3 regions of the Agromyces sp. NPDC127015 genome follow, and region 2 is predicted to be linked to each of the others. Evidence: predicted binding sites of a transcription regulator. Region 2 holds the regulator's gene; each other region holds the start of a gene.
The links. The regulator LexA, encoded in region 2, represses DNA repair genes until DNA is damaged. The targets are predictions, from matches to a motif close to TCGAACANNTGTTCGA.
Positions count from the first base shown of each region.

Region 1 (2,264 bases), on a different contig from region 2:
GCAGGCCTCCTGCGCAAGCTCAGCCTCGGGTTCGACGCGGGCTGAGCGCAGTCCGCCGGCGCCCTCGCCCGGAGGCACCCGGTCAGGCGTCGTCGTCGCGCGCGAACCAGCGGACGCCGCCGTCGTGCACGATGAACTGCGACCACACCTCGACGTGCTCGTTCCGGCAGGCCGCTGCCAGTCCGCACGCCCATTCGCGGTCGACAGGAGTGCTCTGCTCGGGACCGCGGCGCTCCCAGGCGAAGGCGACCCGCGTCGCCCCGATGAAGTCGCAGACGTACGCCACGCGGTTCGCCAGCAGCTGCGCGGCGGTGCCCTCGGGGGTCGGCCCGTCGGGGGCACCGGGGTAGTCGGCCATCGGCATCATGAGCAACTGGTAGCCCTCGTCATCGAAGAAGAGCGTCCACAATTGACGGCGGAACGCCCGCTGGATGAGCTCCTCGACCCGGTCCTGCAGTGCAGCGTCGGTCATCACGGGCACGTCGGGCAGGTGCGGGTCGGTGCTGCACTGCCTCGTCGGTTCGGTGTCGGCGTCTCGGTCGGTCATGCGTCGATCCTGCGGGCGCGCCGGGGTGGTGCCGCCCGCGACGGCCCGATTCGTGACGGATGCCGCGGAGCAGCGCCTGTGGAGGATGGGTCGTGCGCCCGACTCCTCGGCGCATGCTCGAGGTGCCGTCTGCCGTGTGGGCCCTGGGCGGACCGGCGTCTCGCACCGACGTCCGGCCGCGTCCCGGGCCCGAACGTTCGCATTCGCATCGCGTCGCGGCCGCGCATTCACTCGGCGAAACACTCGAACATTCGTTCGAATCTTGATACGATGGGGCATGGCCTTCGACGAGCACACCACCTCCGTTCCCGGAGGACTCGCGGTGCCCGTCGCGCCGTCACCCGCAGCGTTCCCACCCCCCTCCGAGATGTCCCCGTTCGCTCGTGCGCAAGAGAGCCTCGCCGTCCTCGTCGACGCCGCCGTGCGAGCGCAACGCATCGAGGCGATGCATCGCGCCATGCACATCGACGTGATCGCGATGACCGTCGCCTTCGCACTGCGCCATGCCGGCGCATTCGTGTCGGCGTCGCTGTCGCCCGCGCGTCGCGACGAGATGGCGCGCCGCAGCGTCGTGGCCGAACTCGCGGCCGCGCTGCGAACCCCGGAGCGCACGATGCAGCGCGAGATCGACGAAGCGTGGGTGCTGTCGAACCAGCTGCCGGCCACCCTGTCGGCGCTGCGACGCGGCGAACTCACGATGCAGCACGCTCGGGTCATCGTCGGCGCCGGCTGCGATCTCGCCGACCGGCCGCGCGTGCGTGCCGAGCTCGACGAGCGCCTCGCCGCGCTCGGGGCCGACCTCACTGCGGCGAAACTGCGGGTCAAGGCCCGCCGACTTCGTGAAGAGCTCCTCGCCGAGACGACGTCAGAACGGCATCGGGCCGCCCGCGAGACCCGGCGAGTCGAATTCGAGCCCGCCACCGACGGCATGGCCTGGCTGCACGTGCTCCTGCCGGCGGCCGATGCGTTGAGCATCTTCGTGCGGCTCGACGACACCGCACACACCGCCGCCGGCGCCGACGTCAGGGGCGTGAGCGGTCGGGTTGGCGGCGCCGGCCGCGGTGATGAAGACCGCAACCACGAGCAACTTCGCGCCGACTTCGCCGGCGACCTCCTCCGTTTCGGCCTTCTCCCCGCTGGCGACCGCGGGGCGGAGGCGATCGCGTCGGCGCGTGCGACGGTGCATGTCACCGTTCCGGTTTTCACGCTCATGGGGCTCGACGAGACGCCGGGGCACCTCGACGGCTACGGGCCGATCGACGCCGACACCGCACGACGCCTCACCGCGACCGCTCCCTCGTTCACCCGGTTGCTCACGCACCCCGTGACGGGCGCGGTGCTCGATGTCGACCGTGCGAGCTACCGACCGCCGGCCGACCTGCGCCGCTGGCTGCGGGTGCGAGACGGCACCTGCCGGTTCCCCGGCTGCAACAGGCCGGCGGGTCGCAGCGAGATCGATCACACCCGCGACTACGCCGACGGCAATCCGACCGCGCACGACAACCTCGCGCACCTCTGCGCCGGGCATCATCACCTGAAACACGAGACGGCCTGGTCGGTCGTGCACCGTGGCGGCGGCATCCTCGAGTGGCGCTCGTCTTCGGGGCGGGTCTACGCGACCCATCCGGCCGAACCGATACCGACGACACCACGGCCGGCCGATCACCGCGATCACCGTGATTGCCGCGATCACCGCGAGCCAACCGTGCCGGGTCGG
Region 1 is NZ_JBHXDI010000005.1:262,150-264,413, reverse strand. It holds gene ACFWGP_RS15985 (MarR family winged helix-turn-helix transcriptional regulator) at 1-45, shown strand, start outside; gene ACFWGP_RS15980 (hypothetical protein) at 83-547, opposite strand; gene ACFWGP_RS15975 (DUF222 domain-containing protein) at 825-2,264, shown strand, end outside.
Region 1: ACFWGP_RS15975 (DUF222 domain-containing protein) is a predicted target of LexA. The motif match lies at 791-806, and genes of this name have one in related genera.

Region 2 (2,264 bases):
TCGCTCGGCGGCCTCGTCGCGAGCCTCGTCGCCGACCGGCTCGCGCCGCGGGCGGCGATCTACGTCGATCCCGCGTTCGCCTTTCCGACGGGTCTGCGCGGCCTGGCGTACAAGGCCTTCTTCGCGATCGCCCCGAGGCCGCGGCGCGGCGCGCTCGTGCGGATGAACCCGAAGTGGAGCGCGGTCGACGTCGACATCGAACTGGCGACCCTCCGCGACTGGGACAAGCGGACCGTGCTGGGCTTCGCCGACACCAGGCCGCTGGTGCCGCCGGCCCGACTCGTCGCCCCGACGCTCGTGCTGCTCGCCGAGAAGAGCCTGCTCATCACCGAGCGCGTCGCGGCCGACCTGCGCCGACGGGGCATGACCGTCGCGACGGTGCCGGGCACGGGTCACACGGTCTTCCGCGACGATCATGCTGGGTTCATGGACGCGGTGATCGGCTGGCTCCGTTCGGTGGCGCAGCCTGCGGGCGCGATCGCCGCAGGCGCGACGAGCGCATAGCGTCCTCCGGACGCACGTCACCCGACGTCCCCGGCCTCGCCGATCGCGCGCCGCCGGCGCGGCCGCGGGCTCAGACCGCGCGCCGCCGGCGCGGCCGCGGGCTCAGACCGCGCGCAGCACGGCGACGACCTTGCCGAGGACCTCGGCCTGGTCGCCGAGGATCGGCTCGAACGCGGTGTTGCGCGGCAGCAGCCAGGTGTGGCCGTCGCGCTGGCGGAACACCTTGACGGTCGCCTCGCCGTCGAGCATGGCGGCCACGATCTCGCCGTTCTCGGCGGTGCGCTGCGAGCGCACGACCACCCAGTCGCCGTCGCAGATGGCCGCGTCGATCATCGAGTCGCCGACGACCTTGAGGATGAAGAGCTCGCCCTTGCCGACGAGCTGGCGGGGGAGCGGGAACACCTCGTCGATCTGCTGCTCGGCCGTGATCGGCACGCCGGCCGCGATGCGGCCGACGAGGGGGACCATCGCCGCGTCGCCGACCGGCGCGGGATCGCCCGCCGACGCAGGGCGCTCGTCGAGGCCCGGCAGCTCGATGAGCACCTCGAGCGCGCGGGGGCGGTTCGGATCGCGCCGCAGGTAGCCTGCGAGTTCGAGCTGGTTGAGCTGGTGCGTGACGCTCGACAGCGATGCGAGGCCGACGGCGTCACCGATCTCGCGCATGCTCGGCGGGTAGCCGCGTGTCGCCACCGAACGCTGCACGACCTCGAGGATCGCGATCTGCTTCGCGCTCAGGCTCTTGCGGCGGCGTGCCCTGCCGGTCTCGCGCACGTCGTTGTCGCTCTTCACGGTTCCGCCCCTCGTTGCGACCGCCTTCGCGATCGGATGTCGGTGGTGTCTGATCGACTGTTCCCAGACATTCGAAACTGTATCCACATGCGGCGGGAGCGGCAAACATTCGTTCGAGTGTGTCGCGAGATCGCTCCCCGAGAAACCCGCACTCCGATGCTTGCAGTCGAAGATGTTCGAAGATATATTCGGAACAGAGATTCGCATCCGGCCCTCCCGGCCGAGGGCCGGATGCGATCCCACGCAGGAGGGTGACATGAGCGCAGCGATCGTGACGAACGAGTACCGTTCCGGTGTTCCGGTGCCCCGCGCAGGCCGTGTCGACGGCGGTGCGGAGGCTGCACCGCGCACCCGCCTCCGGCTGACCCGTCGCGGGCGCGCTGTCTTCACGACCCTCGCCGCACTGCCGATCGTCCTCTGGGCGCTCGCAGCCGTGCTGAACGCCGGCGGTGCGGCCGCCGACCTGGCCGGGGGCGATTCGCTGCAGTACGTCACGGTGGGTGCCGGGGGCTCGCTCTGGGAGATCGCCGAGGCGATCGACCCGTCGGCCGACCCGCGCGACACGATCGCCGAGATCGTCCGGCTCAACGGGCTCGACGGTGCGACGATCGAGCCGGGCCAGCGCCTCGCGGTCCCCGCTTCGGAGTAGGCGGTCATACGAGGTCGCACGCCGGGGGCGTCACGGGTCGCGTGGCTAGGCTGGTTCGGTGACGAGTCTCGACGACCTCCCCATCCGCGACGACCTCCGTGGTCGCGACCCGTACGGTGCGCCGCAGAAGGCGGTGCCCGTCGCCCTCAACGTCAACGAGAACACGCATGCCATCCCCGAGGACGTGGCGCACGACATCGTCGCCCGAGTCGCCGCCGCGATCCTCCGGTTGAACCGATACCCCGATCGCGAGTTCACCGAGCTGCGAGAGGCGCTCGCCGGCTACCTCGGCCACGGGCTCGCACCCGAGCAGATCTGGGCC
Region 2 is NZ_JBHXDI010000004.1:31,737-34,000, reverse strand. It holds gene ACFWGP_RS12365 (alpha/beta fold hydrolase) at 1-504, shown strand, start outside; gene lexA (transcriptional repressor LexA) at 607-1,293, opposite strand; gene ACFWGP_RS12355 (LysM peptidoglycan-binding domain-containing protein) at 1,550-1,942, shown strand; gene ACFWGP_RS12350 (histidinol-phosphate transaminase) at 2,001-2,264, shown strand, end outside.

Region 3 (2,264 bases), 520 kb from region 2:
GTTGCGTACCGAGCGGTTCGACCGACACCACGCGGAGGTCGGCCATTGTCTTGACCGTGGTGCCGGCGAGCGCAAGCTTCCGCTTGATCGCAGGCCGGCTGATCGAGAAGAAGTCGTTCCGTGCGCGGAGCCCGCCGCGCACCCGAACGCTCGACACCCCGTTCGCGCGGGCGGGCTCACGGACGTACGGAATGTCGAAATGCGACAGCGAGCGCTCGACTGCGGTGAGGACGACATCGTCTGAATTGCTGATGCGCAGCACGCCCCGAGCACACGAGCCTTCGGCGTCGAAGATGCCGGCGAGATACCCTGCACGCCACGCCTCGGCCGGATCCTGCGGCCACTCGATGATGGAGCCGACGGCGTCGAAATCCCTGGACTTCGAAGTTCGGATCGCCGCCATCTCTCGGCGGGTGGCCGTGGCGGGAGTGAACCGGAATTGCGACGTCATCACCCCGAAGTGTTCAAGGAATCGGCGCGAGCGCGACAGCGCCTCGTCGTCAGCGAGCGCCAGACGAACGCGGTGGGCGACCAACGCCCCACCTGTCGCACGCGGGTGGATCCGTCGAAGCATCATGCCGTCGCCGCGAATCATGCCCGTCAGATATCCACGGCGATAATCGTCGGACGCGGTCGATGGAACCGGTCTCCCAGACATTGCGCCGAATCCGATGAGGCGGTCGTCGACGGTGAGATACGGTCGACCCGCCCCGCCTGCCATCGCTCCGGTGACGTACTTCCATCCGCGCTCCGTGAGGAATCGGTGGTCGCCGCTCGCGACGAGAACAGTACCGTCGGCCAGGCGAATGCGGTACGCGGCCTTACGAGTCGCCCATTTGGCCAGCACGATCGTTTCCACGTACTTCCGGTACTGACCGATCTGCCGTGTGCCCATGACCTCGTCACCGACCTCGACGTCGGAGAGCGCCTTGGTTCGACCGTCGGCCATCATGATGGCCGTCGAGGGCTCCAGGCAGTACACGCACGCGTGACTGCAGCCCCGATACGGGTTGATGGTCCAGCCGAACGGCATCATCGACGGGCCCGGCACCCGGTTGAGCGCCGACTTCGCGAGCACCTCGTGGAACGTGATGCCCGCGAACTCGGGCGTCTGCACCGAGCGCACGAGATTGTTGAGCCGGGCGAGGCCGGGCAGCGCATCGACCTGGTCGACGCCGAGTTCCTGCCCGCTCCATCTCATTCGTACATTCGAACATGTATTCGAGTTCGGCGCAAGCGACACCCGGCACGGCGTCCGCATTCCTCATTCGAGTCTCGTCCAAATTCGGGCGAGAGTCGAATGCGATTCCGAGCGAGGTCGCCTGCATCGGACGGTGCGGATGGATGCCTCGGGCCCGGTCCCGAGGCATCCGCTCGCTCAATTCCCCACCGCGGCCGGAACGGCGGCGCCCGCGTGCAGCTCGAGCCGCTCCCCCGCCCAGCGCCGGCGGAGCCAGCGATCGTGGCTCGCGATGACGACGGCGCCGGGGTAGCCGCCGAGGGCCTCCTCGAGGTCGGTCGCGAGTGCGAGCGACAGGTGGTTGGTCGGCTCGTCGAGCAGGAACACGTGCGGCGGCCGCGCGATCACGAGCGCGAGGGCGAGCCGCCGCTGCTGCCCGACCGACAGCGTGCCGAGCGGCCGCTCGAGATCACGCGGCGCGATGAGCCCGAGACTCGAGAGCGGCACCTGGCCGGCGCGGCGTTCGCCGAGCACCCGTTCGTAGAGCGCGCGCGGCGTCGCCGACGGGTCGGCGAAGCGCACGTCCTGCTCGAGCAGCTGCACCCGCAGCCCCTTGCGCCGGTGCACGGTACCGCGATCGGGCGCGAGCCCGCCCGCGAGCACGCCCAGCAGCGTCGACTTGCCCGCGCCGTTCGCACCCGTGACGAGGAGCCTCGTGAGCGGTGCGAGCTGCAGCTCGTCGAGGCGCAGTCGCCCCTCGACCTCGAGGTCGGCGACCTGCACGAGCAGACTGGCGGCCTCCTCGAGCGCGTGCGAACCCGCGGGGATCCCGGCGAACTCGAGCGGCGACGGGGGCTTGCGCACCTGCTCGCGCTCGAGCGTCTCGAGTCGCTGCTCCGCGTTGCGCACGCGACGCGCGACCGTGCGCGCGACGTTCTCACCCTTGAAGTGGCGGATGAACTTGTCGTTGTCGGTCGCCGCTCGGCCGTACGCGACGTTCCGCGCCGTGTCGGCGACTGCCGCGCGCAGGCGCTTCAGCTCCTCCTGCTCGTCCTCGTACTGGCGCTGCCAGCGGGCCCGCTCG
Region 3 is NZ_JBHXDI010000004.1:555,818-558,081, forward strand. It holds gene ACFWGP_RS14635 (intein-containing Rv2578c family radical SAM protein) at 1-1,201, opposite strand, end outside; gene ACFWGP_RS14640 (ABC-F family ATP-binding cassette domain-containing protein) at 1,379-2,264, opposite strand, start outside.
Region 3: ACFWGP_RS14635 (intein-containing Rv2578c family radical SAM protein) is a predicted target of LexA. The motif match lies at 1,210-1,225, and genes of this name have one in related genera.